Regions from separate parts of the Streptococcus sp. ELY_137 genome, predicted to be linked through region 1. Evidence: predicted binding sites of a transcription regulator. Region 1 holds the regulator's gene; each other region holds the start of a gene.
What was found. Region 1 encodes HrcA, which represses chaperone genes, less so after heat shock. Its sites were predicted from a motif close to TTAGCACTCNNNNNNNNNGAGTGCTAA; they were not measured.
Positions count from the first base shown of each region.

Region 2: the regulator HrcA is predicted to act here: its motif matches at 2,047-2,073, upstream of groES (co-chaperone GroES).
Region 3: the regulator HrcA is predicted to act here: its motif matches at 6,467-6,493, upstream of AC4HAO_RS05390 (ATP-dependent Clp protease ATP-binding subunit).

Region 1 covers NZ_JBZFUL010000011.1:30,693-41,797, forward strand. The annotation lists gene tsf (translation elongation factor Ts) at 126-1,166, shown strand; gene AC4HAO_RS08215 (ACT domain-containing protein) at 1,829-2,095, shown strand; gene AC4HAO_RS08220 (PFL family protein) at 2,108-3,445, shown strand; gene AC4HAO_RS08225 (histidine phosphatase family protein) at 3,529-4,230, shown strand; gene AC4HAO_RS08230 (M15 family metallopeptidase) at 4,217-4,951, shown strand; gene AC4HAO_RS08235 (glycoside hydrolase family 73 protein) at 4,968-5,552, shown strand; gene hrcA (heat-inducible transcriptional repressor HrcA) at 5,738-6,772, shown strand; gene grpE (nucleotide exchange factor GrpE) at 6,785-7,345, shown strand; gene dnaK (molecular chaperone DnaK) at 7,592-9,433, shown strand; gene dnaJ (molecular chaperone DnaJ) at 10,268-11,105, shown strand, end outside.
Region 2 covers NZ_JBZFUL010000004.1:176,714-187,818, forward strand. The annotation lists gene AC4HAO_RS04895 (PTS mannose/fructose/sorbose/N-acetylgalactosamine transporter subunit IIC) at 1-820, shown strand, start outside; gene AC4HAO_RS04900 (PTS system mannose/fructose/sorbose family transporter subunit IID) at 822-1,658, shown strand; gene AC4HAO_RS04905 (DUF202 domain-containing protein) at 1,678-1,974, shown strand; gene groES (co-chaperone GroES) at 2,093-2,377, shown strand; gene groL (chaperonin GroEL) at 2,447-4,075, shown strand; gene AC4HAO_RS04920 (DUF975 family protein) at 4,693-5,391, opposite strand; gene AC4HAO_RS04925 (RluA family pseudouridine synthase) at 5,706-6,599, opposite strand; gene pbp2a (penicillin-binding protein PBP2A) at 6,668-9,004, shown strand; gene rpmG (50S ribosomal protein L33) at 9,491-9,643, shown strand; gene secE (preprotein translocase subunit SecE) at 9,671-9,859, shown strand; gene AC4HAO_RS04945 (hypothetical protein) at 10,266-11,105, opposite strand, start outside.
Region 3 covers NZ_JBZFUL010000005.1:86,000-97,104, reverse strand. The annotation lists gene feoB (ferrous iron transport protein B) at 1-1,846, opposite strand, end outside; gene AC4HAO_RS05420 (ferrous iron transport protein A) at 1,862-2,326, opposite strand; gene AC4HAO_RS05415 (hypothetical protein) at 2,350-2,610, opposite strand; gene AC4HAO_RS05410 (amino acid ABC transporter ATP-binding protein) at 3,072-3,806, opposite strand; gene AC4HAO_RS05405 (amino acid ABC transporter permease) at 3,806-4,495, opposite strand; gene AC4HAO_RS05400 (DUF1797 family protein) at 5,020-5,250, opposite strand; gene argF (ornithine carbamoyltransferase) at 5,403-6,377, opposite strand; gene AC4HAO_RS05390 (ATP-dependent Clp protease ATP-binding subunit) at 6,602-8,881, shown strand; gene AC4HAO_RS05385 (NUDIX hydrolase) at 8,970-9,419, shown strand; gene AC4HAO_RS05380 (DUF1827 family protein) at 9,488-9,790, shown strand; gene AC4HAO_RS05375 (ABC transporter permease) at 10,442-11,105, opposite strand, start outside.

The DNA of each region.
Region 1 (11,105 bases):
CCGTCAGCGATACGATATAAATAGTGAGGGCAACGAGATGCATGGGCATTTAAGAAAGCTTCATCTTTTACACAGTGTCGTGGATGAGTTCAATTATTATTCATATATTATTTGGAGGATGAATCATGGCAGAAATTACTGCAAAGCTTGTTAAAGAATTGCGTGAAAAATCTGGTGCTGGCGTCATGGACGCTAAGAAAGCACTTGTAGAAACTGATGGCGATATCGAAAAGGCGGTCGAGTTGCTGCGCGAAAAAGGTATGGCTAAGGCTGCTAAAAAAGCAGACCGCGTTGCCGCTGAAGGCTTGACAGGTGTTTACGTTGCTGGTAATGTAGCTGCAGTTGTTGAAGTTAACGCTGAAACAGACTTTGTTGCGAAAAATGCTCAATTTGTTGACCTTGTTAATGAAACGGCTAAAGTGATTGCTGAAAGCAAACCAGTTAACAACGAAGAAGCTCTTGCACTGGTAATGCCTTCAGGTGACACACTTGAAGCTGCCTATGTAAACGCTACAGCAACTATCGGTGAAAAAATCTCATTCCGCCGTTTCCAAGTATTGGAAAAAGCAGATAATCAAGTCTTTGGCGCTTATCAACACAATGGTGGCCGCATCGGTGTTATCTCCGTAGTTGAAGGTGGCGATGAGGCTTTGGCTAAGCAAGTCTCTATGCATATTGCAGCCATGAGTCCTAAAGTGCTCTCTTACAAGGAATTGGATGAGCAATTCATCAAGGACGAATTGGCTCAGATGAACCACAAAATCGATCAAGATAACGAAAGCCGTGCTATGGTTAACAAGCCAGCTCTTCCGCACTTGAAATACGGCTCTAAGGGTCAATTGACAGATGATGTGCTTGCTCAAGCAGAAGCGGACATCAAAGCTGAATTGCAAGCTGAAGGCAAACCAGAAAAAATCTGGGATAAAATCATCCCAGGTAAAATGGACCGCTTCATGTTGGACAATACTAAAGTTGACCAGGAATACACATTACTTGCCCAAGTGTACATCATGGATGACAGCAAGACGGTTGAAGCCTATCTTGACTCAGTAAATGCCAAAGTTACCGAATTTGCGCGCTTTGAAGTTGGTGAAGGTATCGAAAAAGCTTCTAATGACTTTGAAAACGAAGTTGCTGCAACAATGGCTGCTGCCCTTAATAATTAAGGTATTAAGCCTTTTACGCTCAAAGCAAAATAGGGATGTAGAGGCAAACTTTGGGAAGCTTTCCCCCTTTTGCAAGTATTGCAGGCTGCTTTTATTCTAAGAATACTGGGTTCATAGAAGCAACTAAGATTTTAAGAAGGTAGCCTTGCGCACAAGGAGGCTTATCTAGATACCGAGTTTGGAGCGTATTCAATTTAGCACAGAGAGTGGGGCTCAATCAGTAAATCGTGGTAAAATCACGATTTTGATTTTCCTCGCTCTCTTATTTTATGGTTCAAACCTCTGCCACTTTCTTGTTTTTAGGTGGCAGGTCTTGGCAGTCTATCCCCACTGCCAAACTCCACTGGACTGTTTAAGGAGTCGTCTAAAAATAGGACTGCACCTCAAGATAAGGATCGCCAATCAGCAGTGGTTCATTGGGTGTTAAAGCACCTAATGAACTGTGCAGGAGTAAGACTTCTTGGCATAGCCAAGAAGTCTTACTCCCAACCACTGCGTCGATCTGGTAAATCTAGGATAATGCTAACGGGTCTGGACTTTTGTCCCAGACTCTTTTTTATTCCAAAAAGTTCGGGAATTAAGCCTTTAGCCCCGAATATTCGTAGAAAAAAGCTTATTTATATGATAAAATACTAACAATATTAAACGAAGAGGTGTTTAACATGAAAGCGATTATTACCGTTGTTGGGAAAGATACCCAAGGAATTGTGGCTGGCGTTTCAACTAAAATAGCTGATTTAGGTCTTAACATTGATGATATTACTCAAACTATTTTAGATGAGTATTTTACGATGATGGCCATAGTTTCTTCAGAAGAGAAGAAGGACTTTGCTATTTTGCGCTCTGAGTTGGAAGCGCTGGGAGAGAGGCTGCAGGTTAAGATTAATATTCAAAGCTCTGCTATTTTTGATGCCATGCACAATTTATAAGGGGGTAAGGAAATGGATATTAAGCAGGTCACAGAAACCATAGCCATGATTGAAGAGCAGAATTTTGATGTTCGTACCATTACCATGGGTATCTCTCTTCTTGATTGCATTGATTCAGATATCAGTAGAGCTGCTGAAAAAGTCTACCAAAAAATTGTTGATAAGGCGAGCAGGTTGGTTGAAGTTGGGGATGAAATTTCAGCTGAATTGGGGATTCCAATTGTCAACAAACGTATCTCTGTAACACCTATTTCCATCATTGGCGCAGCGACGGATGCAGACAGTTATGTTCCTTTAGCTAAGGCGCTGGATCGCGCAGCTAAAAATATTGGTATTAATTTTATCGGCGGTTTTTCAGCATTGGTGCAAAAGGGCTATCAAAAGGGAGATGAAATTCTCATCAATTCTATTCCCCAAGCTTTGGCTGAGACTGACTTTGTCTGTTCATCTGTCAATATCGGATCAACCAAGTCTGGTATCAATATGACTGCAGTACGTGATATGGGGCGCATTATCAGGGAGACTTCGGCAGCTTCTGAGATGGGTCCTGCTAAGCTGGTTGTTTTTGCGAATGCTGTTGAGGACAATCCTTTCATGGCAGGTGCTTTTCACGGCGTAGGAGAAGCCGATGTTGTCATTAATGTTGGTGTCTCAGGACCAGGGGTGGTTAAGCGTGCTTTGGAAAAAGTTCGCGGTCAAAGCTTTGACGTTGTCGCTGAAACGGTTAAAAAAACAGCTTTCAAAATTACTCGAATTGGCCAATTAGTAGGTAGTTTGGCGTCGGAGCGCTTGGGTGTTAAGTTTGGTATTGTTGATCTGTCGCTTGCTCCGACTCCGGCAGTCGGCGATTCAGTTGCTCGAGTTCTTGAAGAAATGGGGCTGGAGACAGTCGGCACTCATGGTACAACGGCAGCGCTGGCTCTGCTTAATGACCAAGTCAAAAAGGGCGGTGTTATGGCCTGCAACCAAGTTGGCGGTCTATCCGGTGCCTTTATCCCTGTGTCGGAGGATGAAGGGATGATTGCAGCAGTGCAAAGCGGTTCTCTGAATCTGGAAAAATTAGAAGCAATGACAGCGATTTGTTCGGTTGGTTTAGACATGATTGCTATTCCCGAGGAGACCCCAGCAGAGACTATTGCGGCCATGATTGCTGATGAGGCAGCTATCGGCGTGATCAATCAGAAGACAACAGCGGTGCGCATTATTCCTAAAGGAAAAGAAGGCGATATGATCGAATTCGGCGGTCTGTTGGGTGCAGCCCCAGTTATGTCTGTCAACAAGAAATCATCTGCAGATTTTATTGCGAGAGGTGGTCAGATTCCTGCCCCTATTCATAGTTTTAAAAATTAATTATTGGACACCTATTTTTTGATAGGTGTTTTAATTGGCTTAAATTTGGTATAATAATAAAAAACTCGGGAGAAGGTCTTATTATGGCAAAAACACGACTATTTATTGCCCGTCACGGGAAAACCATGTTTAATACAATTGGTCGGGCGCAGGGGTGGTCAGATACACCCTTGACGAAAGATGGAGAAAAAGGAATCAAGGAGTTGGGTCTTGGCTTGAAAGCGGCCGGTTTGCATTTTGCTGCGGCTTACTCTAGCGACAGTGGCCGGACTCTACAGACGATGGAAATTATCCTGAGTGAACTGGGGCAAGAGACGATTCCTTATAAGCGGGATAAGCGGATTCGTGAGTGGTGCTTTGGTAGTTTGGACGGAGGGTATGATGCTGAACTCTTTAACGGTGTTATGCCACGGGTTTTTGATAAGCCTGTTGAAGAGCTGACATATAAGGATATGGCTGATGCTATTTTAGCCGTTGATACAGCAGGCTGGGCTGAGCCTTGGGATGTGCTGAGGGAACGGATCCTTTCGGGATTTACCGATATTGCTAAGGAAGTTGAGAGTCAAGGGGGTGGTGATGCTATCGTAGTTAGCCACGGTATGACTATCGGCACACTGATGGGACTGCTGGATTCAACTTTACCGCGCAGTCTAGCTCTAGATAATGGCAGTGTTTGTCAGCTGACTTATGAAGAAGGTCGATTTCATATTGATGCTATCGGTGATATGTCTTATCGCCAAAAAGGCAGAGAATTGTTAGAAAAGGAAGTGTATGAAAAGTCGTAATCGCAATCTCTTGGTAGCTTTTATCGCTGCCCTGCTAATTATTTTTGGTGTTGCCTATGTTCGTGATAAACAAGAATCTCACCAGTCTCAAGTCAATTCGTCTTCTCATCAATCTGCTATGAAAGAGTCTAAAGCAACTGCAGAATTACCAAATGTTTCAGCAGACGATTGGCAGCTGATTCTTGTCAATCGGGATAATCTTACAGAAGAACTTAATCCTGAATTGACTTCAGTGGATAATATAGAGGTGGATTCTCGAATTGCTGATAATGTTAGAGATTTTTTAGAGGCGGCCCAACAAATTGATAGCAGTGAGCATTTGATTTCAGGCTATCGCAGTGTCGCCTATCAGGAGGAGCTCTTTAGTTCTTATGTTAAACAAGAAATGTCCAGTGATCCTAGTTTGAGCGAGGATGAGGCCAAGGAAAAGGTCAAGACCTATTCGCAGCCGGCAGGTGCTAGTGAACATCAGACAGGTTTAGCTATTGATATGAGTACCGTTGACAATCTTAACGAAAGCAATCCAACTGTTGTTTCTCAAATTAAGAAGTTGGCCCCCCGATATGGTTTTGTGTTACGCTTTGAAAAGGGCAAAAGTGACTCAACAGGCGTAGACTATGAAGACTGGCATTTCCGCTATGTCGGTAAGGCCTCGGCCAAATATATGACGAAGCATGATCTAAGCTTGGAAGAGTACCTTGCAGTGCTCAAGAAGAAATAAGTAAGGAGGTATATTTATGAGAACTAGGCTAAAATTTCGGCCTTTTATAATTGTTTTTGGCTTTGTTTTAGCCCTTATCCTTTTGCCCTTGCTTTTTAACATGAGAACTAAGGCTGCCAACACTAAGGTGGTATCTCACTATAGTCAGGAAGCTTTTATCAAGGAGGTTGCTCCAACTGCTCAAAAACTATCCAAAGCGTATGGAGTCAAAGCTTCTATTATCATTGCCCAGATGGCTCAGTCGTCTGACTATGGCTCTAATTTACTAGCGGTGCGTTATCACAACTATACAGGTATGTTAGCACAATCAGGACAGGCAAGGATTGTTTTAACGACTCAGTCTTACGAATCGGGTCAATGGCGGACAGTTAAGCAGCCTTACGCCATTTATACGGACTGGCAGAGTAGCCTTTCGGCTTATATGGAGGCATTGAGTTCTGGACTGTGGGGGACCCAGCTTTATACAACAGTAGCAACAGCTGAGGAATACACGACTGCTGTTCAAGCCTTGCAAAAAGCTGGCGTTAGTCCCGATCCTCATTATGCGGATAAACTCACTGCTATTATTCAGAAGCATCAGCTAACAAAGTATGATAAATGAGGTGGATGGAAGGTTCCTAAACCTATTGCCCAAATTGCAGTAGAAATAAGTCTTTTAGCACTCTTTTTGAAAGAGTGCTAATTTTTTGAGTTTTTCCCTTGACATCAATTTTTAGAGCAGTATAATAGAAACATAAGTTAGCACTCGTGTCATAAGAGTGCTAAATCTGACAGGAGGTGTCGGGGATGATTACACAGCGTCAAAATGATATTTTGTCCGTCATTATTGAATTGTTTACACAGACTCATGAACCTGTCGGATCAAAGCTTTTACAGAACTACATTGCTTCTAGCAGTGCTACGATTCGTAATGATATGGCTGCTTTAGAAAAAATTGGTTTATTGGAAAAAGCTCATACATCAAGTGGTCGCTTGCCCAGTCGTCAAGGTTTTCAATACTATGTCAATCATTTGTTAAATCTTGAGCGTGTTGATGAAGCGGATGTTTATGAGGTCGTCAAGGCTTTTGATTTTGAATTTTTTAAATTAGAGGATTTGTTACAAAAGGCTAGTGATATTTTGGCAAAGCTGACTGGCTGTACTGCTGTTGCTCTGGATGTTGAACCTAGCAATCAGCGCTTGAGCGCTTTTGATATTGTAAAGCTCAGTCACCACGATGCTCTAGCTGTCATGACTTTTGATGATTCCAATACTGTTACAAGTCAGTTTGCTATTCCCAAGAATTTTCTTGATGAGGATTTAGCCACTTTAAGCAATCTGGTATGTGAACGCTTTTTAGGGCAAACAGTGATGGAAATTCATTATCGGATTCGAACTGAGATCCCGCAGATTGTCCAACGCTATTTCAAGGTAACAGATAATGTCTTGGAATTATTTGAACATATCTTTAAGGAAATGTTTGTAGAAAAACTGTTCTTATCTGGTAAAGAGAATCTCCTCAGATATGCTGATGTTAAAACCTATCGCTTGTTTGATAATAATCAAGAGTTGGCTCTGGATATTAGAAAACAATTTCAAGATGAGCAGCCTTATGTTATTCGATTGGCTGAAGAAAATCAACAAGGGCTTAAGTCTTTGACTCAGTTATCCTACAAATTTTTAATCCCTTATCGTGGATTCGGTAGCTTGAGTCTTATGGGGCCTGTTACTGTAGATTATCAGCGGACTTTGGGACTTCTTAGCATTGTTAGTCGGGTTTTAACGATGAAGTTAGCGGATTTTTATCGCTATCTTAGCAGTAATCATTACGAGGTAAATTAAATAGGAGGCATTATGTCAGAAGATATTAAAAAAGAAAACGAAGAGGCTGCTGAAGAGACAGTGACAACGGTTTCTGAAGATGAAGAAAATCAGCAGGAGGCGACTGTAGTCGATAATGATGAAGAGGCTCCTGAAAAATCAGAACTTGAAGAAGCTCTTGCGAAGGCAGATGATTTTGAAAATAAATATCTGCGGGCTCACGCGGAGATGCAAAATATTCAGCGACGCGCCAATGAAGAGCGCCAGCAGCTGCAAAAGTATCGTTCACAGGATCTAGCTAAGGCGATTTTGCCTAGTTTGGATAATTTGGAGCGTGCTTTAGCGGTTGAGGGCTTGAGCGATGATGTGAAAAAAGGCTTGGAAATGGTACAAGAAAGCCTGATCCAAGCTCTCAAAGAAGAAGGCGTGGAAGAAGTAACAGTCGAAAGCTTTGATCACAATTTTCACATGGCAGTGCAGACCTTACCAGCTGACGATGAGCACCCAGCAGACAGTATTGCAGAAATCTTCCAAAAAGGCTACAAACTGCACGATCGGCTGCTTCGGCCAGCTATGGTGGTGGTGTATAACTAGTCAATAATGATGGGCATTAAAACGCCTCATCATTATACGGCAACCGCTATGGCGGATTGCCTAGACTCCTTACTAGCTCGATAGCAAAATGGTATCGATTTTACTATCAAACTAGTAACAGACTGACTTGTCCGAAATGACAGAAAACTAGTAAATAACGAACAAGAATAATAATTTAAATTTTGAAAGGAATTGAACGTTAATAGCAGTCGCTGGACTGTTTCAATGTTCTTGGTATCTTGTATTATGTCTAAAATTATTGGTATTGACTTAGGAACAACAAACTCAGCAGTTGCCGTTCTTGAAGGCACTGAAAGTAAAATTATCGCTAACCCAGAAGGTAACCGTACAACTCCTTCGGTTGTTTCATTTAAAAATGGGGAAATCATTGTCGGTGATGCCGCTAAGCGTCAAGCAGTAACAAACCCAGATACGGTTATTTCCATTAAGTCTAAAATGGGAACCTCTGAAAAAGTTTCTGCCAATGATAAAGAATATACTCCTCAAGAAATTTCAGCTATGATTCTGCAATACATCAAGGGATATGCTGAAGATTATCTTGGTGAAAAAGTTGAAAAGGCTGTCATCACTGTTCCGGCCTACTTCAATGATGCGCAACGTCAAGCAACTAAAGATGCTGGTAAAATCGCTGGTCTTGAAGTCGAACGGATCGTCAACGAACCAACTGCAGCAGCCCTTGCTTATGGTCTTGATAAACAAGATAAAGATGAAAAAATCTTAGTGTTTGACCTTGGTGGCGGTACCTTTGATGTCTCTATCCTTGAGTTGGGCGATGGTGTCTTCGATGTATTGGCTACTGCTGGTGATAATAAACTAGGTGGTGACGATTTCGACCAAAAGATTATTGACTACTTGGTTGATGAATTCAAGAAAGAAAATGGCATTGACCTGTCAACTGACAAGATGGCTCTGCAACGTTTGAAAGATGCTGCCGAAAAAGCTAAGAAGGACTTGTCGGGGGTCACCCAAACACAAATCAGCCTGCCTTTCATCACTGCGGGTGATGCTGGACCGCTCCACTTGGAAGTCTCATTAACACGTGCTAAATTTGATGATTTGACTCGCGATCTTGTTGACCGCACCAAGACCCCTGTTCGCCAAGCTTTGTCTGATGCTGATTTGAGCCTGTCAGAAATTGATGAAGTCATCTTAGTTGGTGGTTCAACGCGTATCCCTGCTGTTGTTGAAGCAGTTAAGGCTGAAACTGGTAAAGAACCAAACAAATCTGTAAACCCTGATGAAGTCGTAGCCATGGGTGCTGCTATTCAAGGTGGTGTCATCACTGGTGATGTCAAAGACGTCGTGCTTCTTGATGTTACCCCACTGTCACTTGGTATCGAAACTATGGGCGGTGTCTTCACGAAGTTGATTGACCGCAACACAACTATCCCAACTTCTAAGTCACAAGTCTTTTCAACCGCAGCCGATAACCAACCAGCTGTTGATATCCATGTTCTCCAAGGGGAACGCCCAATGGCAGCTGATAACAAGACACTTGGACGTTTCCAATTGACCGATATTCCAGCTGCTCCTCGTGGTGTACCACAAATCGAAGTAACCTTTGATATTGACAAGAACGGTATTGTATCGGTTAAAGCCAAAGACCTTGGAACGCAAAAAGAACAGCACATTGTTATCAAGTCAAATGACGGTCTTTCTGAAGAAGAAATCGATCGCATGATGAAAGATGCGGAGGCCAATGCTGATGCTGATGCTAAGCGTAAAGAAGAAGTTGACCTCAAGAATGAAGTTGACCAAGCGATCTTTGCAACAGAAAAGACCATTAAAGAAACTGAAGGCAAAGGCTTCGATAGCGAACGTGACGCAGCCCAATCAGCTCTTGATGAATTAAAAGCCGCTCAGGAATCAGGCAATCTTGACGACATGAAGTCTAAACTTGAAGCTCTCAATGAAAAAGCTCAAGCTCTTGCGGTAAAACTTTACGAACAAGCTGCTGCTGAGCAGCAGGCAGCTGGCGGAGCAGAAGGTGCGCAAGCAACTGACTCAGCTGACAATAACGGTAATGGTGGCGATGATGTTGTAGATGGGGAGTTCACGGAGAAATAACCCACCAAAACTGACGACTATACTAAAGAGCTCATCAGTTAACAGTTGTCGCTATAGCGAATAACTTAGGTGTCTTACTAACTCGTCAGTAAAATATTATCGATTTTGCATCCTCGTGTCGCAAAAACGCCCCACCCAGTGGGCAATTTATCCCACGAGCCAAAAAATGATGAGCTGGTGGCAAGACCTGTGAACTGTTCTACCCTGAGCGTGGAAATTCGAAAGCGAGATAGTAACTCTACTATAAAACCAACTGCAGAGGTTGCAACTCAGCCTCTGTTTTTGAGAATAAGGCAAAAATCGATCAGCAGAGTTGTGATTTCGTCGTCTCACCTCTATAAGAGTGATGAGGACAGGTCACAAACATGCTGTAAACTGCTTCCATCAGCTACTTTGACTAATTATTTCTTTGCAATTTTGATAGCGATTTTATCAATTTTCGGTAAGGATTTTCCAAGCTTAAACAGAAAGAAATACAGGTGTTCTCAACTGAACGCGGACTAAGGACTGTGCCAAAAAGATAAACTTTATATAGATGCAAGGAATCATCGGACAGTTTTCTATTTTTTAAGTCTCTTAGGAGTTTGTCCACAGAAAAAAACTTTATAGAAAGGAATTGAACCCGCCCTAAAAATTTGTGTGAAAAGATAAATCGTCTAGAAAATCAGGATTTTCTGTTTTCTCATAGTACATCAATAGAAAGGAATACAAGTTCGTTTATTCGAACACAGGCTAAAAACCTAGTGAAAAAGATAAACTTCCTAGTGTGTTTGACACACTGCGTCAGTTTTCTATTTTCATACGGTTTTCTTAACGCCTTTTGTATCATAAATTATGAACAATCAAGAATATTATGACCGTCTGGGGGTGTCCAAGGATGCCTCGCAAGATGAAATCAAAAAAGCCTATCGTAAGATGTCTAAGAAATACCACCCAGACATCAACAAAGAGCCTGGGGCTGAGCAAAAATACAAGGATATTCAAGAGGCTTACGAAACCTTGGGAGACGAGCAAAAACGTGCTGCTTATGATCAGTATGGACCAGACGGTGCCAATGCAGGATTCGGTGGCGGTTTTGGCGGTTTCGATAGCGCAGGATTCGGTGGTTTCGAAGATATCTTTTCCAGTTTCTTTGGTGGAGGTACTAGCCGCAATCCTAATGCGCCACGTCAAGGTGATGATTTGCAATATCGCTTGAACTTGAAATTTGAAGAGGCGGTTTTTGGGGCTGAAAAAGATGTTACCTATAATCGGGAAGCTGAGTGTCACACCTGTCATGGTTCTGGGGCCAAGCCTGGAACGAGTCCAGTGACCTGCAGTCGATGTCACGGTCAAGGTGTGATCAATGTAGATACTCAAACGCCCCTTGGTATGATGCGCCGCCAGGTGACTTGTGATGTCTGCCATGGTACTGGTAAGGAAATTAAGGATCCATGTACGACTTGTCAAGGTAGTGGTCATGAAAAGAAATCACATAAGGTTTCTGTTAAGGTGCCAGCAGGTGTTGAAACTGGTCAACAGATCCGTTTGCAAGGTCAAGGGGAAGCAGGGTTTAACGGCGGTCCTTACGGTGATCTCTTCGTTATTATTAATGTCTTACCAAGCAAGAAATTTGAACGTGATGGTTCAACTATCTACTATACCTTGAATATCAGTTTTGCCCAAGCTGCTC
Region 2 (11,105 bases), on a different contig from region 1:
CTTGTTTGCCTGTTTGTCTTCCATGCCTGGCCTCGGTGGTACCACCATTGGTAACTACACTTTAGGTCGTCCCTTAGTCGGAGGTCTGGTCTGTGGCCTGATCCTTGGAGACCTTAAAACAGGTATCGTTTGTGGGGTTGCTATGCAGCTTGTTTATATCGCCTTGGTAACACCTGGTGGTACTGTATCAGCTGATGTTCGTGCGGTATCTTATATTGGTATTCCTTTGGCGATGGTTGCTATTCACTCACAAGGACTGTCAGCTAATTCAGCTGATGCAGCTAATCTTGCAAAATCAATGGGGACCTTGGTAGGTACTATTGGTACCGTGCTTTTCTACGGAACAGCTACTATGAACCTGGTATGGCAGCACATCGGCTGGAGAGCTGTTGAAAAGAGAGATTATAAAAAACTGTACGCAGTAGACTGGGGCCTTCCTTGGGTCTCCCATATCATCTTTTCATTCATTCCGACGCTAATTATGTGTAAACTAGGAGCAAGCGCAGTTACGGCGTTGAAAGAAGCACTGCCATTGGACGGTATTCCAATGAAGACCCTCTTTACGGTAGGTTCCTTGCTCCCATGTGTAGGGATTGCTATTCTTTTGAAACAAATTGTTGATAAGGCAGTTGACTTTATCCCATTCTTTGTTGGATTTACCCTTGCAGCATCATTGGGATTGAACTTGGTATCATGTGCAGTCATTTCCCTTATCTTTGCGGTCTTGTTCTATGAACTAGAAATGGCTAAAAACGCTAAGGCTACAGCAGTAGCTGGTGCAGATAATCTAGAATTTGATGACGATGAGGAGGATATCTAAGATGGCTCAAAAGAAAATTTCAAAGAAAACACTAACTAAATCCTTCCATCATTGGTATTATGGGAACTTAACCTGCTTCTCACAAGAGCATATGCAGACCTTTGGTTACCTAACCTCTATGCTGCCAATCGTTGAAGAGCTTTACGATAATGAAGATGATAAAGCGCGTTCTATGCAGACCTATACGGCCTTCTTCAATACAGAACCACAACTTGGTTCCCTTATTGTTGGGGTAACAGCTGGCTTGGAAGAAGCTCGTGCGAATGGTTCAGATGGTGTTGATGATGAAACTATCAATGGTCTACGTGCTGGTTTGATGGGACCCGTTGCTGGTATCGGTGATTCCCTTGTTGTCGGTACTTTGATTCCAATTATCTTAGGGATTGCCCTTGGCTTGTCAACTGGCGGTTCGCCGGTCGGTGCGATATTCTATATTGTGGTTTGGAATCTCTTAGCCTACTTTGGTATGCGTTTTGCCTACTTCAAGGGTTATGAACTTGGGGATAAGGCAGTTGAAGTTTTGGTTGGCCCCCAAGGACAAGCTATCCGTAAAGCCGTAGCTATTGTTGGTGGTATGGTTGTCGGTGCTGTAGCTGCAACTTGGGTTCCTATTAAAACAGCCTTTGAATTGAAGAATTCTTCTGGAAAAGCTTTCTTAGTGTTGCAAGACCAGTTGGATGGTGTTTATCCAGGCTTGTTAACAGCTTTAATTACCGTTTTCTGCTGGTGGTTGATGGCTAAGAAAAATATGTCGCCAATTAAAGTTATGCTGCTCTTAGTAGTTCTTGCTCTTGTTGGTGTCCTGACAGGCTTCTTCGATCCAGGATTAAAATACTAAATCAAAAAATGGAGCGCTTATGCTGACAGAAAAAGAATTTATCACCGGTTATGAGAAGGAGATTGCCTACCAAAAGCATATGATTGAAAATCTAGGACGTTGGTTTACGCTGATGTTTCTCATCGCTAGCATTGGTATCATCTTAGTTTATCTGCTTTCAGCATATCTCGTCGTTCGTATTATCGGTATTGTCCTGATTATCTTGGGAGTATTAGGAATGCTGCTCTTTGGCTACGGTATTTACAAGGGGCGCCTTAATGTCCAAAAAGTTATCGATGACTTTGAAGAAAAGATGACTCGGGCAAAAGCAAAATAAAACAAAAACTTTGTCGGAAGACAGAGTTTTTTCTTGACTATTTTTGACCAAATGATACAATGATAAGTGTAATTAGCACTCAAGATATTAGAGTGCTAAAAAATATTGGAGGTTTATTATGTTGAAGCCATTAGGTGATCGTATTGTTGTAAAATTTGAAGAAGTAGAAGAAACGACAGCAAGTGGTTTTGTTTTAGCAGGCGGCTCTCATGAAGCCACTAAAACAGCGACTGTTGTAGCCGTTGGTCAGGGTAGTCGCACCTTGACAGGAGAACTCGTTGCTCCAAGCGTTTCTGCGGGTGATAAAGTACTCGTTGAAAATGGAGCTGGTCTTGACGTCAAAGACGGTGATGACAAGGTCTCAATCATTCGTGAAGCAGATATTTTAGCTGTATTAGCCTAATCGGCTAGCTGCCCCATGTCTGTAATAATTTTATAAATAGAAACTTTAGAAAGTAGGAAAGTAACTATTATGGCAAAAGATATTAAATTTTCAGCCGATGCCCGTTCTGCTATGGTGCGCGGGGTTGATGCGCTGGCAGATACTGTTAAGGTAACGCTTGGCCCTAAAGGTCGTAATGTTGTTTTGGAAAAATCCTTTGGTTCACCCTTGATTACGAATGACGGTGTAACTATTGCTAAGGAAATCGAACTAGAAGACCATTTTGAAAACATGGGGGCCAAATTAGTTTCAGAAGTTGCTTCAAAAACTAATGATATTGCAGGTGACGGAACAACTACAGCCACTGTTTTAACCCAAGCCATCGTTCGCGAAGGGCTTAAAAATGTAACAGCAGGAGCTAACCCAATCGGTATCCGTCGCGGTATCGAAAGAGCTGTTTCAACAGCTGTTGAAGGCTTAAAAGCTATCGCTCAACCAGTTTCTGGTAAAGAAGCTATTGCGCAAGTTGCTGCTGTATCTTCACGTTCTGAAAAAGTTGGTGAATACATTTCAGAAGCTATGGAAAAAGTTGGCAATGACGGTGTCATCACCATTGAAGAGTCCCGTGGTATGGAAACTGAATTGGACGTTGTTGAAGGGATGCAATTTGATCGCGGTTACCTTTCTCAATACATGGTAACCGATAATGAAAAGATGGTTGCTGATCTGGATAATCCTTATATCTTGATTACCGATAAGAAAATTTCAAATATCCAAGATGTTCTTCCTCTTTTAGAAGAAGTACTTAAAACCAGCCGCCCGCTCTTGATTATCGCAGACGATGTTGATGGAGAAGCTTTACCTACATTGGTTCTAAATAAGATTCGCGGAACCTTTAATGTTGTTGCGGTTAAAGCACCAGGTTTTGGTGATCGCCGCAAGGCTATGTTGGAAGATATTGCTGTTTTGACTGGTGGTACTGTCATTACCGAAGACCTTGGTCTGGAACTCAAGGATGCCAGCATTGCTTCTCTTGGTCAGGCTGCTAAAATCACTATTGACAAAGATTCAACAGTGATTGTTGAAGGAGCTGGCGAAGCCTCTGCCATTACAGAGCGTGTCAACTTGATCAAATCACAATTGGAAACAACAACATCAGACTTTGATCGTGAAAAATTGCAAGAACGGTTGGCAAAATTATCTGGCGGTGTTGCAGTTATCAAGGTTGGTGCTGCGACTGAAACAGAATTAAAAGAAATGAAACTTCGCATTGAAGACGCCCTTAATGCAACCCGCGCTGCCGTTGAAGAAGGTATCGTTGCCGGTGGTGGTACAGCCCTTGTTAATGTCATTGAAAAAGTTGCCTCTCTTGATGTGAAAGGGGATGAAGCAACTGGCCGTAACATTGTTCTGCGTGCGCTTGAAGAACCCGTTCGTCAAATTGCCCGTAACGCTGGCTATGAAGGTTCCGTTATCATCGAAAAACTTAAAGCTAGCGCTGTTGGTACAGGCTTTAATGCAGCCGATGGAAGCTGGGTAGATATGGTTGAAGCAGGAATCATTGATCCTGTCAAAGTTAGCCGTTCGGCCCTGCAAAATGCAGCTTCTGTTGCTAGCCTCATTCTAACAACTGAAGCTGTTGTCGCTGATCACCCAGAAGAGTCATCAGCACCGGCAGCACCAGCTATGGATCCAGGTATGATGGGTGGCATGATGTAATAGAGACAACCTATCTAAGTAGCAAAGGAGCTGGCTGGTTAAGAGAGTGGGACTCAATCAGTAAATCGAGGTAAAATCACGATTTTGATTTTCCTCGCTCTCTTATTTTAAGGCTCAGGGCTCTGCCACTTTCCTGTTTTTAGGTGGCAGGCTTTGGCAGTCTATCCCCAGACTGTTGGAGCTATCACTTAGGTGGTAGTTAAACAGTCCAGTGGACTGTTTAAGGAGTCGCCTAAAGATAGGGAAGCGCCCCAAGATAAGGACCGCCAATCAGCAGCGGTTCATTGAAGATAAAGCACCTAATGAACTGTGTGGGAGTAAGACTTGTTGGCTATACCAACAAGTCTTACTCCCAACCACTGCGTCGATCTGGTAAATCTAGGATAATGCTAATGGATCTGGATTTTTGTCCCAGACTCTTCTTGCTAACTCTAAAGAGACAGTGTTATCAGCTGTCTCTTTTTTGTACTGTAACGTTAAAGGCTTTCTAGCTATCATAATTGGCTGAAAGATTAGGCTGGCTTGCTATGATGAATGAATTATATTCCTCACTAACTTATAAAAATGGAAGGCTCATCTGAACCTTCCGTTTTTTCTTTTCAATATGGGAGTAGCTTTTAATCCGTTAGAGCAGCTGGATTTTGACCAATGAGAGTCCGGTAGAACTCAGCATGTGTCGCTAGGATGTAAGGGTAGAGCCAGAGATAGCCGATTCCAAGGGTTAGGGTTGCTAAGAGCCACCAACCAAGAAAACTGAGATCAAGGACGAAAAGTTCCCATTTGTGTCCCTTCATCAAATGCTTGGATCTGGTGATGGCTTCGGTAGCTGTTAGTTTTTTTCCTTGTCGTTTAAGATCATCAACGATATAGATAGACATAGCATAAGAGTAAGCTTTGATGATGCCAGGGATAATGAGGAGCAAAGTCCAAAGTAGTATGAAGATATATTGAAGAATCCAAGTCAGAATAAAGGACCAAATACGACCTTCTGTAAATCCTGCGAAGACGCTGGCAAGAATATTTTCGTCCTTACGATTATCAATCAAATGAAGAAAGCCTAGAATAGTACTGGCAGCAATCAAGCCAAGGAATAGGCCGCCGGTTTGTACCAAAGGTGAAGCATAAAAAGTGACATGTATACCAGTAATAAGACCATTATGGTGAGTCATCAATTCCTTTGTGGTTAGGATATCATGGATGCTATCCGTTTGAAGAAAAATCTGAATAAGCCAAACGATAGCAACGACCCCGATAGCCCATTTCCAATTGCCAGAAAGCTTTTGTTTAGCTCGAGATTTTAATTCACTTCGTTTCATGGTAATTTCCTTTGTATTAGTTTATCGATACAATGATTATATACTGTTTTCCTAAATTTGTAAAGAGATCTTATGAAAAATATGTGCTGGAACAAAATATCCTAGCATAGGATGTATATTATGATAATAAAGTAATAAAATCATTACCAATTCCGATAATTCAGGCTGCTAGCCTATCGAAGTTTCCATTAGAGCTTACAAGGGATAATCAATAATGGAGAGGCTACCAAATTAAAAGAATCCAAGTAATCAAGGAGCTTTAACTCTCCTATACGGCGGCTTTGCAGCCTCTTACAGTTTTAACTATAAACTCTCTAGGGAAATTTGGGAGGAGCATGATACTTTCTATCGTGTAGTCCTTGTTCAAAGCTTGCTGATTTGGCTTTAAACGTCAGAATTTCTGCTGTAAAGGGATGGGTAAAACTGAGCTGGTAAGCGTGAAGCATCAGTCGCCCCTTGGGATGCCTATGATAAAGTGGATCACCAATGAGGGGATGATCGTGATAGGCTAGATGGACACGAATTTGATGGGTTCGTCCAGTTTCTAGCCGACAGTCAACAAGAGTCTGATTGGGAAAGCTCTTGAGTTTAGTGACATGAGTAATAGCCCCTTGGCCTGTCTGGGGACTAACGATACGCTTTCTGCGGTCATGTCGATCTCGTCCAATCTTATCAGTATAAGTGACTTTCTTTTGCCTAAATCCCCCCTGAACCAAAGCCCAGTAATGACGACTAATCTTTTTATCTTCTAATAATCGATTAAGAATGGGTAGTACAAAAGGATTTTTAGCAAAAAGCACCAAGCCGCTAGTTTCCTTATCCAAGCGATGGACGACATAGCAGGTTTGCCCAGCGTAGGCAGACACATGGTTGAGTAAGGCCACCTCATCAGGGGCATTGCCGTGGGTTTTCATTCCTTCGGGTTTATTAACGATAATCAGATGTTCATCTTGATAGCAGCAGTCGACTAGCTCTTTTTGACCTAGGGGAATTTCTTTTTTAGGGTAGTCGTCTTGGTCAAAAATCACATCAATATAATCTCCAGCTTGAACAGGGCTCTGCCAGTTGATGCTATTTCCATTGACAAACAGATGCTTCTTCGTCCGTAGAAAGTGACGTATTTTGCGGGGAACTAACCAGTGTTCCTCCAGCAATCCTTTGACTGTTGTCTGGGGGAAAGAGGGCGGTAGAGTAATTCGGAATTTCATGCTTTTGATTTTAGCACAAATCGCATTTTCTCTCTAGGTTTTTGAAGGAAACTTGCTATAATAGGGCTATGAAGTTTTTAGAGATAATCAAACAGCAGGCTCGTCAATTGAAAACGAAGCTGCTGAATAGAAACAAGAATAAAGAAAAACCTTCAAGGAAGCCGTCTGACAGTCAAGCTGGTGATGAAATGAGCATGACCCAGCGCTTGGAGTCAGTACCTGTTCATGAAAGCGAGTACCATCGCAGTCAAGGCCACCATCAGAGTCACCTAGACAGGCTGATTGAAAAATATCCTAAACTCGCTTTTCTCAAGGTCATCATCCCAGATAAACAATCTTGGATTCGCCGTTTTTGGCGTCGCTACCAGATTAACAAGATTTTGGCCATTGGAGCTAGTATCTTTGTTCTTTTTACAGCGGCCTATCTTTTTTATCTAGCCAAAACAACTAATGTATCTGACTTACAGGATGCTTTGAAATCTTCAACGGTTATTTATGATAAAGAAGGTCAGCAAGCTGGTAACCTGATGGGGAATAAGGGAACCTATGTTGAATTAGATGCTATCTCTGATGATTTAGAAAAAGCTGTCATTGCAACCGAGGATCGCAGTTTCTATAAGAATCACGGTATTAATTATAAGCGCTTTTTCTTAGCTGTTCTAACTGCCGGAAAATTCGGAGGAGGCTCAACAATTACCCAGCAGTTAGCCAAGAATGCTTACCTGACTCAGGAACAGACTGTTACGCGGAAGGCTAAGGAATTTTTCCTAGCAGTAGAGCTCAATAAGAAATATTCCAAAAACCAAATTTTAACTATGTATCTCAACAATGCCTACTTTGGCAATGGTGTATGGGGAGTTGAGGATGCCAGTCAGAAATATTTTGGAACCAGTGCTGCTGATTTGACTGTTGATGAAGCGGCAACTTTGGCGGGAATGTTGAAAGGCCCAGAGATTTATAATCCGCTTTATTCAGCTGATAATGCTACCAACCGACGCGATACTGTCCTGCAAAACATGGTTAATGCTGGCTATTTGACACAAGCTGATGCAAAATCATATAGGGGCGTTGATATATCCAGCCGCCTTAGTGATACCTATGCGGGCAAGGCTGAGGAGTATAATTATCCCTCTTATTTTGATGCTGTAGTCAACGAAGCTATTGATAAATACGGGATATCGGAGAAAGATATTCTTAATAATGGCTATAAGATCTACACTGAATTGGATACCAACTATCAAGATGGAATGCAAACAGTCTATGCTCAAACGGCCAATTTTCCTACCTCACCTTATGATGGCTCAACAGCTCAGTCTGCCAGTGTAGCTATCGACCCATCGACCGGCGGTGTCCGCAGTCTAGTTGGACGTCTCGGCTCGACGGATGATCCCACCTTTAGATCCTATAACTATGCTACTCAGTCATCGCGCAGTCCAGGATCAACGATTAAGCCTCTGGTTGTATATTCACCAGCTGTAGCCGAAGGTTATGATATTGATGAGGAGCTTCCTAATACTGTTCAGGATTATAATGGTTATGCTCCTTCTAACTACGGCGGTATTGAGACGGAAAGTGTTCCTATGTATCAGGCATTGGCCAATTCCTATAATATTCCAGCTGTTCATCTGCTGAACGAAATGGGAGTCAGCACGGCTTTTGATTATGGTAAAAAATTTGGTCTCAATATGGATAATGTGCCTAAAAACCTAGGTGTTGCCCTTGGTGGCAGTGTCACAACTAACCCATTAGAAATGGCTCAAGCATACTCCACTTTTGCTAATGGTGGGGTTATGAATGAAGCCCACTTTATCACTAAGATTGAGACGGCCTCAGGTAAGCCCGTCGTCGAGTATAAGAAAGCTTCATCTCGCGTTATTAGTAAGTCTGTCAGCAACAAGATGACTAGTATGATGCTGGGGACTTTTTCCAACGGGACAGCTGTCAGTGCTAATGCCTATGGCTATACTATGGCTGGGAAAACAGGGACTACTGAAACCAACTTTGACGAAAACTTGATCAGTGATGAATGGGTTATCGGTTATACACCTGATGTGGTCATTGCTCAGTGGATGGGCTTTGAGCATACGGACGAAAATCATTATATTGTTGATGAATATGGAACTTCTGACAATGTCTTTAGCCAAGTATCGAGTTACATTCTACCCTACACCAAGGGGACAGAATTTTCTCAAGAGAATGCCTATTTATCGGATGGTCAGGATCTAACCTACGATGCTAATAATGAAGATAGCAGCGCCAATGCGGATGAATCTAAAGGGATTATTGATCAAATTGGTGATGCGGCCGAAGATGCCAAAGACAAGGTTGGTCAGGCCGTCGATGATTCTGGTATTGTAGATAAAGCTAAGGATGCTTGGAATACCTTCAAAGGCTGGCTCCAATAAATGATCTTATCTTTTTTCGCAATGGAGATACATTAACGAGAGAGTAGGGAGACCACTATGATGTTAGTGCTATCGCCTGCAAAATCGGGAATGAATCAGGCATCTGCCAGAGTCTAGCTAGCATTCGTAAATTATATAACACATAAAATGATCTATAAGCAATCAATCATTCGAAGCGTTTGTTTTCTTATTTTAAGGTGGATACCCGAGAGCTAAGTTGTTTCCAGTTAAGGACCTCCACAGTACGTCGTGGGTGCCAAAGTACCAACTGTGTAGGAGTAAGAACAGATCTTGTTCCCCTTATGTTGTCTGATGCTTTTATATACATTCAAAAGGGCTGGACTTTTTGTTTCAGCCTCTTTGTTGATTTAGTCGCTGATTTTATCTAAGCTGCAGTTGATCAGATAGTTTAGGCTCAGATAAACTTATTAACTTGATTGAAATCCTAATTCATGCTACAATAGGTGGGATTAAAACGGAGGACTTATGGCGCAGAAAAAAGCAAGCCTAGCCTGTTCGGAATGTGGTTCGCGCAATTATTCAATCAGCATAAGCAGTAACCCTAAACCGACACGCTTAGAGGTCAATAAATATTGCAAACACTGTCAAAAATACACCTTGCACAAAGAAACACGCTAACAGTTTAGCAAAAGAGAGGGAATTATCGTGAAATTTTTAGCTGGAATTTTTCAAATCTTAGAACAAACAAATTGGCCAACTCCTAAACAACGCTGGATTGACTTTTTCGCAATTTTGGAGTATACGGCTTTCTTCACTGCAATTATCTACGCTTTTGATTTTGTTCTTCGCTGGGGAATGTCCTATCTTCTTACTCAGGTGACTCTACCCTTCTAAGATATATATAGTGTGAATCTCCCTGTAGGTGTCTGCTTTGCAGATGCCTTTTTGTATACTCAAAAACTAGCAAAAGTGGTCAGAACAAAGATATCTCAAGTTTGGATTATATATGACACAGTGGTTGTTTTATTCCAACTGTTGGCAAAAATTACCTTCTAAATCGTAATAATCGTCACCAGGTTCAACTAAAAAGGGAAGATGAATCCTATCCACACGATTTTCAAGCTCGAAAGATCCTCTGGAACTTTTGGAAGGGGGAGATAGCGGTAAAAGCTAAGTCCCCGTTTTAAGCTGAACACCAAAAAGGCCCTATAATTCCTCGTCAAGAATTATAGGGCCTCGAAGATCAGCGAGGAGAAAGCAAATTATCTTCGTTGTTTAAACACATAATAGAAGGGGGGGATTATCCGGCTTGGAATTCGCCCCCGCCGCGATAGTCACTGTCATCACTGTATTCCTCATCATCACCGTAGTACTCATCTAAAAGGTCGTGATAGGCTTCATATCCATTTTTAGCCTTGTTTTTAGCTTTCTTAGCTTCTTGCTTAGTCATGGATTTGTAGGTTTCCTTAAAGTAAGGTTCACCATGTTCAAAATAAACAATGGTTAGTTGATTGTCATTGATAAAATATTTTGCTTTCCAATCATCGAGTTGGAGTGGTTCATCTGGATCAGCCAGATAATAGTTATAGAATTTACTATCCTCAATACGAGTCTCAATGCGATGCTCCTTGGTTTTAACATTTAAAGTCAAAGCTGGGTCAGCCAAAGAGGCAGTGGCATACACATCATCTGGTAACTCATCCTGTAGCGCTGGCGGGAATGTTATATAGTTATAGGATACTAAGTTACCATTTTTGCTGGACAAAAAGGTATTAATCTTTAATCCTTTAGTATCTTCTTTATACTTACTATCAACGATCCTAGAATTCTGCGAAAAAGTATCCCAACCACCATCATCGTAGTAAGCTGTTTCAACTAATTCCCAGTCCCCTTCGATATTCTTTTGTGCTGCCTTTTCCTGGCCTCGGAATCCTAGAATTCCCAAGGTAAGCAAAAGTATAGCAATAATTACCATAATACTGATGTTAAGCCAAATTGGCCAGCCTTTTTGACCCTCCTTATAAAAGAGGTTAGGGAACTGTTTAGGCTTTTGTGGTGCAGGCATGACTGGTTGTCCAAGAGAATTGAGTACAGCTGGATTGCTATTTTGTGAAACCGTCATATTATTTACGGGTGCTTG
Region 3 (11,105 bases), on a different contig from region 1:
AGGCTGCCAATGCTGTGTAGTCTCCCCGTAAACTAGTCCACAGAGCGTGACTGGTCTCTGTAGCATCAGGATTGTGATAGAGAATTCCAAAGGTTGCGACAACCGTTTCTTTGGCCGCCAGTCCTGTGATCGCTGCAACAGTCGCCCGCCAGTTGCCAAAGCCCAACGGTGTAAAAATCCAAGCCAATAAGCGACCGAGGCCGGCCAAGATACTATTCTCAGTTTCGACTGCCTGAAGGGCAAAATTATAGGAAGACATAAACCAAATTAAGACTGTCAGGCTAAAAATAATGGTCCCAGCTCGTTTGACAAAGCTCTTTGCTTTTCCTAAAGCATAGCGCAAAACAGCATTGACCTTGGGCAGGTGATAACTTGGCAACTCCATAATAAAGGGACTGGTATAGCCTCCCAGAACACTGGTTTTTTTGAGAGCTATTCCCGATAGAATAATGGCCACCATCCCCATAAAGTAGGCACTCGGTGCAATCCAAGGATTGTGCGGGAAAAAGGCTCCAGCAATCAAGGCTATAATGGATAATTTAGCAGAACAGGGCATAAAGGTTGCTGTCATGATGGTAATACGACGATCCCGTTCATTTTCAATGGTTCGGCTCGCCATAATCCCCGGCACGCCACAGCCAGTCGAAATTAGCATAGGAATAAAAGATTTACCGGATAGTCCAAATCGTCTAAAAATGCGATCCATGACAAAGGCGATTCGACTCATATAACCAATGTCCTCTAAAATCCCTAAACAAACAAAGAGGACAAAAATTTGCGGTAAAAATCCTAAGACCGTTCCGATACCGGCAACAATGCCATCAATAATCAGCGACTGAAGCCAATCAGCCACTTTTAAATCTTGTAAGATAGCTGCCACAGCATCAGGGACATACTGACCAAAAAGGACATCATTGACCCAGTCAGTCCCCATGGTTCCTACCGTTTGGATAGATAGGTAATAAACCGAAAACATCACTGCAGCAAAAATCGGCAAGGCCAAAATTCGGTTGGTAATAACCTTATCAACTTTATCTGATAAAGAGAGCTTGAAATCATCCTTTTGACTCTGGGCCATCTGGCTAACTTTTTCAATAAAGGCATAGCGCTGATTGACGACCAGAGACTCAGAATCTTCGGTAAAGATTTCCTCTGTGATCCTGATAATTTCATCGATTTCTTTCCTTTGAAAAGGAGACAGATCAAGTTCATCTTGAACCAACTGATCACGTTCAAAAAGCTTTATGGCATAAAATCGGTTGGACATCTCCGGTACCGTCTGACCTAAAACGTCCACAATTTGAGCGAGAGCCGCTTCAAACTTGTCATCGTAAGTAGGGTATTGCACAGTTTCAACTGTGCTTTTGGTCGTTTGACAAGCTTTTTTAATAGCCTTATCCACGCCCGTATTCTTCAAGGCACTGGTCGCAATGACAGGGACTCCCAACTGGTAGGACAGTTTTTCCAGATCTATAGTTTTCTTCTGTCCCTTAAGAATATCACTCATATTAAGGGCAATAGTGACAGGAATACCAGTTTCAATCAATTGAGTCGTTAAATAAAGGTTGCGCTCCAAATTAGTCGCATCAACAACATCTAGAATAGCATCGGGCTGGTTGCTCAAGAGGTAATCACGCGCCACTTTCTCTTCTGGACTGTAAGGAGACATGGAATAAATTCCAGGCAAATCCTGAACAGCAACCTGCCGCAACTGTTTTACTTGGCCGCTCTTTCGCTCAACTGTTACCCCTGGCCAATTACCAACGCGCTGGCTAGTTCCTGTCAGTAGGTTGAAAAGGCTGGTTTTACCGCTATTAGGATTGCCAATTAAAGCTACTTCTATCATCATCTCACCGCCATTCTAATTTTTAATTCTAACGACACTGATCATTTGAGCTTCTGATTTTCTAAGAGTAAGTTCGTAACCCCGTACAGTAAGTTCGATAGGATCCCCCAGAGGAGCTACCTTTCGAAGATGAACTTTTGTATGCTTGGTTAACCCCATGTCCATCAAGCGCCGTTTGGCCTCATTAAGCGCAAAAATATTAGCAATATAAGCGGACTCACCAACCTGTAATTCTGATAAGGGCAAGATGCTGGTGTCCTCATGGACTTCAGCTACGTCAATGCAACTCAGAATTGAAGCATCAAAGGCTAGACGGTTAGCTTTTAAAAGTACAATAGCGCTGCTTTTAGTCCTAGAGATCAGTTCCAACTGAGTACCAACCTTGAGTCCCAAATTAGATAGGTGACGTAAACTATCCTTAGGCAAGTCAATACTGATGATTTGGTAAGGAATATTAAGTTTAGCTTCTTGCAAAATCACAGTTTTGTTCTCCTTTTATTAAGCTATGGCAGAAGCTTATTATCTAAGCGCTCCGCAGATAACAAAGACCAAGTACTAGGGTTAATAGGCTCCCCTCTTGCTAACACCATTTGGTTAGTTAAATCAACTAACCAAATATCGTGTCGCAAAACCGCTCTACTTATCCAGTAGCTGATCAGAAGTTGGAAATTAAGCTCGCAAAGCAAGGCATCAATGAAAGACCCAAAGGAAAGCAAGGTAACCAGAATCTCTAATTGCTCAGTAATCATTTCTTCCTTTCCCATTATCGCAGCTTTCTAATTTTTAGACAACGGCTTCACAGAGTCTTTGGAGTGCTTTAATAACCAATATAAATACTAGTTTTATTTGTCCTTATTATAGCACAGAAAAGCTGTAAATTCGCCTGTTTTCAATAGATTAGAATGGTTATAATAGGGTGCTCTTAACAGTTCTTATTCCAGATTTAAACTGTAAAATACTTTTCAACTATAAATTGAGCATAATACGTTTTTTCCATTGATAATGAATCCTCAGAAAAAGAAGTCACAATCAAAATATGATAAGAAAACTTGCCTAGCATCGACCAGCTGTGTAACTAATACAATTAAAAAAAGCCAAGATAAAAATTCTCAGCCTCTTTATACAAACGCGTTATAAGAACTTGCCTTTTTTCTGTTTATCCCAGCGGTAAAATAGAAAGACGAGGGAAATTGAGTCCTTCTCTATTCTCCTACTTACTAAACTCTCATAAGACTTTACCTAAGAAGTCCTTGGTCCGCTCTTCCTTTGTTTGATCAAAAACCTGCTGCGGACTCCCTTCTTCTACGATGACACCGCCATCCATAAAGATAACACGATCTGCGACTTCTTTGGCAAATCCCATTTCGTGGGTGACGATAACCATGGTCATACCGGACTTAGCCAAGTCTTGGATAACAGCGAGCACTTCCCCAACCATTTCGGGATCGAGAGCTGATGTGGGTTCATCAAAGAGGAGAACATCTGGATCCATGGCTAAACCGCGTGCAATTGCAATCCGCTGCTGCTGACCTCCTGATAACGATGTTGGATTGGCTTTGGCCTTATCTTTCAGTCCAACCTTGTCCAGTAATTCATAGGCTTTTTCTTCTGCCTGAGGTCGAGACTGTCCTTTGATTTTCGTTGGTGCTAAAGTAATATTTTCCAGTACATTCATATTAGGAAAGAGGTTAAATTGTTGGAACACCATTCCCATTTTCTCACGCATCTTGAAAACGTCGTTCCTTTTATCTGTAATATCAACACCTTCAAAGCTGATCGTTCCTTTAGTCGGCACTTCCAGCAGGTTCATGGCACGCAGGAAAGTAGATTTCCCTGATCCCGACGGACCGATGATGGCAACAACTTCTCCTTTTTTAATTTCTAAATCTATTCCTTTGAGAACTTCGTTATTGCCAAAATATTTATGCAGATTTTTAATACTAATCAATGTATCTGTCATTATTTTTGTCCTTTCCCAAGACGGTTTTCAAGTGACTTTTGTCCAGCTGTCAAAATAGTTGTCAGCACCAAATAGTAGAAAGCAGCGAACAAGAGGGGTTCCAGTGGAATATAGGTTGTCGCTAAGACCGTTTGGGCGCCGTTCCACAATTCCATGATACCAATAGTCTGCAAGAGTGAACTGTCTTTAATAATGGTGATAAATTCATTTCCCAAGGCAGGCAGGATATTTTTAAAAGCCTGAGGCAACACCACGTAACGCATTGCCTTGGCTGGCTTAATTCCCAGCGAATAAGCCGCTTCGGTCTGACCTTTAGGAACTGCTTCAATCCCAGCACGAACGATTTCTGAAATATAGGCACCGCTATTTAAAGACAGAATAATAATACCTGGAATCAAGCGGGAAAAGTCTAACTCAACCGTACCAAAACCAATTGACGGTGCATTTTTAAAGTCCATCCAAAGAAAGGCAATCATGATTTGAACAACCATAGGTGTTCCACGAAAGACCCAGACATAAAAGCTAACCAGCCAGTTCAGTAACTTGATGTGCGAGCGTTTGGCAAGGGCCACCAGAACACCCAAGATGGTTCCAAATAAAACGACACAGATAGAAATCATGATGGTGACAATCACGCCATAGTTAAAGTAACCCCAATATTTGGGTAAAAACGAAAAATCAAAATTCACAGATTTACTCCTATTATACGGCTTTGAGCCATTCTTAAAGGCCAGCTAGATATGTTTTAAATTTTAGCTGCTTATCAATAATTTTATAACCAATTCTATCATAAAATGAATAATAATACAATATCTGTTTATAAAATTAGTTCTCCCTATTAAAAAGGAATTAAAGATTATTCGGACTATCGAAAGCCTATATTGGCTAGTAGAGTGAGAGATTCACAGCAAAACTAGGATTAGGGATCAGTAAAGTTGACTCCATTTTACTCCCTTAATAGTCCAGCAGACTTAATAAAATAGGGAACTAAAAACCGAAACGCGGAGCTTCCAACTGATCACTGCACAGAGCTATTATAAGAGATTATAGGTGCCGAAAAATTTTATCCTGGACACACAGGCCCCTGCTTTTGGATTTGAACAGCAGGCAAGGCTAGTTTAAAGATAAGAAAAAGACCTCCGAGGTGTTAGATTTTAAATCCAACTCCTGAAGATCAATTCAATTATCTTTTTAATTTCTATTTTGTTTTTAATTAGTAGAGCAGATCATAGATTTCCATAGCAATCAAGTCAATGCTGTCAAAGGTGTAGGTTTCACGCGCCTTAATATCACGCAATGTGAAAACAGGGCCATTTTCGGGGTCGTTAGCAAAAGAAACTTCTGCAACAACGAGGCCGTCACGTTCAAAATTCCTCTTTAAGTTGCCTCCATCTGTCGTCATCAAATTCAGACGATCAATAATTCTCACCAAATGTGATTCCATGTAGATTCTCCTTAACTAAGATACAAATCCGCAAAATATCGTATGAATTTCAGGAACTCTTGCATCATAATGTTTTTAACTATCCCTATTTTACCATAAAGTAAAAGATTGAGATAGATGAAAAGCCGGAAATCACTGTGATTTTTACATTATTAATTCTCTTGGTAGGATTGGTAAAGAATTGCTTTGATAGCATGCATACGATTTTCCGCCTCTTGGAAGATAACCGAGCTGTACTTTTGGAAGACTTCATCGGTAATCTCTAATTCACTATAACCGTACTGCTCGTAAATGCTATAACCAATATCGGTATTGGTATCGTGGAAAGCTGGCAAGCAGTGCATAACAATCAGATCAGGATTATCAGCCAAATCAAGCAGCTCTTTGTTGACCTGATAAGGCAGGAGCAAGTCAATTCTGTCCTTAAAATCGACTTCTTCTCCCATGGACACCCAGACATCCGTATAAATCATATCGACCCCTTTTACGTCTGTCACATCATCCGTCACTTTTAATACAGCACCTGTATTGTGCAGGTGTGCTAAATCAATGATAGCCTTACTAGGCTGTAAGTCTTTGGGGGCAATAATGGTACAGTTGACACCGAGAATGGCTGATGTTACCAGAAGGGAATTAGCCATATTATTGCGGCCATCTCCTAGGTAGGCGATACTCAAACCATCAAGGCTGCCAAAGTGCTCCGTCAGAGTCAAAAAGTCCGCTATCATCTGGGTAGGATGCCAGGTGTCTGTCAAACCGTTCCAAACTGGAACGTTGGCATGGACGGCTAAGGTCTCAATATCTTCCTGCCTGAATCCGCGATATTCGATGCCATCGAACATAGAACCGAGAACTCTGGCTGTATCAATAATTGATTCTTTTTTACCCAGCTGGATTTCACCAGCACCTAGATAGGTAATGTTCATTCCCAAATCTTGTCCTGCCACTGTAAAGGCTGAACGTGTTCTAGTAGAAGTCTTTTCAAAAATGAGAGCAATATTTTGTCCTTCTAGATAGTTATGAGGAACCTTATCCTTTTTGAGCTGCTTAAACTTAGCAGACTGGGTAATTAAATCTAGCAGTTCCTGTTTTGTGAAGTCTATTTCTTTTAAAAATGATTTTGCCATGGTTACCTCTTTTGTATTTTTATACAATAATTCTATAATATTTTGCGTTTTTGTCAAGAATAAACTGTATTTTATTCATTTTTATAAAATTAGCACTCTCACTCTTCCTCTGCTAAAATTATAATCTTTTTACTTGATTTCTAAGTCATGAGTGTTATAATAACATCATAGAATTTGACCTTTATTGACTATAAGGCCAAATCAGTCAGATTGGAGGTAATCCTATGTTATGTCAAAATTGTCAACTTAACGATGCTAGCATACATCTATACACAAATGTCAACGGGCAGCAAAAGCAGATTGATCTCTGCCAGAACTGCTACCAGATTATGAAAGCCGATCCAGAAAATATTCTCAATAGTAACCCCACTAACCAATCCATGGATTCTTTCTTTGATGATTTCTTTGGTGATTTAAACAATTTTCGCGCCTTTAACCAAGAACTGCCTAACGCTCCTCAAACAGAAGCTGGTAGATCAGGCGGCAATGGAAATGGCAACAACAGTGGAGGCGGCAACAACCGCAGACGCCGTCCGCAGCCCCAAGCACCTCAGCAACCTCAAGGAATCTTGGAGGAATTTGGTATTAACGTCACAGACATTGCCCGTCGCGGTGATATTGATCCTGTTATTGGGCGCGACCAAGAGATCGTGCGAGTAATTGAAATCCTCAACCGTCGGACAAAAAACAATCCGGTTTTGATCGGGGAACCCGGTGTAGGTAAGACTGCTGTCGTCGAGGGCTTAGCTCAAAAAATTGTCGATGGCAATGTTCCTCAGAAACTACAAAACAAACAGGTTATCCGTTTGGATGTTGTCAGTCTAGTACAAGGAACAGGTATCCGAGGGCAATTTGAAGAACGCATGCAAAAGTTGATGGAAGAAATCCGTCAGCGCCAAGATGTGATTCTCTTTATTGATGAAATCCATGAAATTGTTGGGGCTGGAGGAACAACCGATGGCAGTATGGATGCAGGCAATATCCTGAAACCGGCTCTTGCCCGCGGTGATCTGCAACTAGTCGGAGCTACCACGCTCAATGAATATCGAATTATTGAGAAAGATGCTGCACTTGAACGACGGATGCAGCCAGTTAAGGTTGACGAACCGTCTGTTGAAGAGACCATTACGATTTTACGCGGTATTCAGCCTAAATATCAGGATTATCATCATGTTAAGTACACAGATGACGCTATTGAAGCGGCTGCCGTTCTTTCTAACCGCTACATCCAAGATCGCTTCTTGCCTGATAAGGCTATTGACCTTTTGGATGAGGCCGGCTCCAAGATGAATTTAACACTCAACTTTGTCGATCCTAAGGATATCGACAAGCGTTTAGTTGAGGCGGAAAATCTCAAGGCACAGGCTACACGTGAAGAAGACTTTGAAAAAGCAGCCTATTTCCGCGATCAAATTGCTAAATATAAAGAAATGCAGGCTCAGCAATTATCGGATCAAGATATTCCGGTTATCACTGAAAAGCATATCGAAGCAATTGTGGAAGAAAAGACCAATATTCCTGTCGGTGATTTGAAAGAAAAAGAGCAATCTCAGTTGGTCAACCTAGCAGATGATTTGAAATCTCATGTTATCGGTCAAGATGCTGCTGTTGATAAGATTGCCAAAGCCATTCGCCGTAACCGTGTCGGTCTGGGAGCTCCGAATCGTCCTATTGGTAGTTTCCTTTTTGTCGGCCCAACCGGCGTTGGTAAGACTGAGCTGTCCAAACAGTTGGCGATTGAACTCTTTGGTTCTGCCGACAGTATGATCCGTTTCGACATGTCTGAATATATGGAAAAACATGCCGTAGCTAAGCTAGTTGGAGCTCCTCCAGGATACGTTGGCTACGAAGAAGCTGGTCAATTAACTGAACAAGTTCGCCGCAATCCTTATTCGCTTATCCTTTTAGACGAAGTCGAAAAAGCTCACCCAGATGTCATGCATATGTTCTTGCAGGTGCTGGATGATGGTCGTCTGACAGACGGTCAAGGCCGTACAGTCAGCTTCAAAGATACTATTATCATCATGACTTCAAATGCTGGTACTGGTAAAGTGGAAGCTTCAGTCGGGTTTGGAGCGGCTCGTGAGGGTCGTACTAATTCCGTTCTGGGAGAGTTGGGTAACTTCTTTAGTCCAGAATTTATGAACCGTTTCGATGGTATCGTTGAATTCCAAGCCCTCAGTAAGGAAAACTTACTGACGATTGTTGATTTGATGCTGGAAGATGTTAATAATCGTCTAGCTACCAATGGACTCCATCTTGATGTCACAGCTAAGGTTAAAGAAAAATTAGTTGATCTTGGCTATGATCCTAAGATGGGGGCGAGACCTTTGCGTCGTACCATTCAGGAGCATATTGAAGATGCGATTACCGATTTTTATCTCGATAATCCAAATGAAAAGCATTTCAAGGCTGTCATGACTTCTAATGGTAAAATCACTATCAAGGGGGCTAAGAAGGATGAAGATTCCCCCCTTAAGGAAGAAGCTTCCCTTGCAGAATAAATCATTGTAAAACTTAAACGGTCTGAAATGTTTTCAGGCCGTTTTCTTGGTATAATCAGTATAAACTAATTAGAGACGAGGCAATAGAATGACTAACCCTACTTATGGAGAAAAAATTACTGGTAAAGACTACGTTAGCCGTTACGGTGTCTATGCTGTCATACCTAATCCAAACCAGACAAAAATTATCTTGGTGCAAGCTCCTAACGGCGCTTGGTTTTTACCGGGGGGTGAAATTGAAGAGGGTGAAGACCATCTTCAGGCTCTCAGCCGTGAATTGATTGAAGAGCTAGGCTTTACAGCTCGGTTCGGAACTTATTACGGCCAGGCTGATGAATACTTCTATTCCAGTCATCGAGACACTTATTTTTATAATCCGGCCTACATCTATGAAGTTACAGACTTTGTAGATACAGGCAAACCCTTAGAAGATTTTAATAATCTAGCTTGGTTTTCAATTGATGAAGCAGTCAGTAAGCTTAAGCGAGGAAGCCATAAATGGGGGGTTGAGCAGTGGAAAAGGGTTTATAAAAAATAATCAAGCACCGCCATTTTAATAAAATCGTGCTATAATGGTAATATGCAAATCCCTTAAGGAGGATAGTCATGAGACTTATCAATACTACAAGTAGCCATCCTGATCTTGTTCGCAACCAGCTGCGCAATACTGACGCTAAGTTAGTTGAGGTGTATTCGGCCGGCAACAGTGATGTTATTTTTTCTAAAGCACCTGGTCATTATGAGCTCTTGATTTCAAATCGTCATCGTGCTATTAAAGATGAAGAAATTGAGAAGATCCGTGAGTTCTTCTTCAAGCGCAAAATTAATCCGGATATCGTTATTCCCGATCAAATCAAATCGAGTCATACAGAAAAGTTGATTGAAATCTCAATTCCAATAATAAATTAAAGTGGATCTGAGATTATAGCCAGTTACCGCCCAAACGAGCGGTATTTTTTATTAATGAGGAATGTAGACGCCAGTTTGCTTCCTCTTTTTTATTTCTAGGAGGAGAGGATTTATTGAGCTAATCACGAGTATAGACCCACAAGCTACTCCCCAATTCTAAACCAGTATTTAAAGTCTGTGAGCCCTCCAAACTCTGCATCCTTAATGTCGCTTATGCATTAATAAATCTCTAAAAAATCTCCAGAAAAAATTTAGGGACTGGAAAGTCGCATTATCTTTGATAAATAGTAGAAAAGAGAGAATCAATTTGGTTCCCTCTCGTACTTAGTTATATGACCGCTCACTACAGTTGGCCTGTCTTACTAACTCAAAAACTTGGCAATACTTCTTGACAAAGCTTGTCTCAGATATAGTTACCTTATAACAGGGTTCACACTGATTTAGTTAGTCTAATGATCAATTTCCGAATTTTGTGAATTCCTGCTGGAGCCAAACCATTTGTTTACTCGTCTAATAATAGCAGTTTTGTATCAAAGCGGAATTAAGAGCTAAGTGATGTTTCATTCCCGAAGAACAATCCTTAGGCTGCCTCCTTTAATTTTTTGCAAAATGGCAGAGCAAACTTTGTTTAATCCTTTTTAAACAAACCACCTAAATGAAACGTTTTCTAAGCTGTCTGACTGCTAAACCATAAAAGAGAATAATGTAAAGGGCATTGAGCCCTAAGAACAAGGCTAATTCTGACAAGGGAAAAGGTGCTAAATCGCGAGATCGGAGGCCTACTGCAACTTGAGTATAGGGAAAGATAGTAAATAGACTATTCCCAACAAAGAGAGTCATAAGACCTGCCATTGCCAAAATAGCTGAGATAAGAATGGGTACTGCAAAATTTTTCCGGCGAATACTGATAAAAACTTGAATGGTAACAATAGTAACGGTCGCCAGCCATCCTGTAATGGACCAGAATAAAAAGTCTGTCAGATAAGTCACAAAGGGTACTTTCAAAACGACAGCACTAAGCATATAAAAGCAGAGTACCAATAATTGGCTGATAGCCATAACCACTGATAAGCTAGCGATTTTTGCTAAAATAATGCGGCTAGGTGTGACGGGAATGCTCAAGAGCCGCTGCCAGTTTTTATTAGTTTCTTCAAATTGACAAGAGATAGAACAGATGATTCCAATCAAAATAGGAGTGAAAATTTGTGAGGCGTAGAAAACCGTTTGCCCCCAGAGGATAAGAGCTTCTGTCCCATCAATAAGGTACTTGCGATTAAGGGCGAATAGCATTGTTCCCAATAAGGTTCCGACAAGA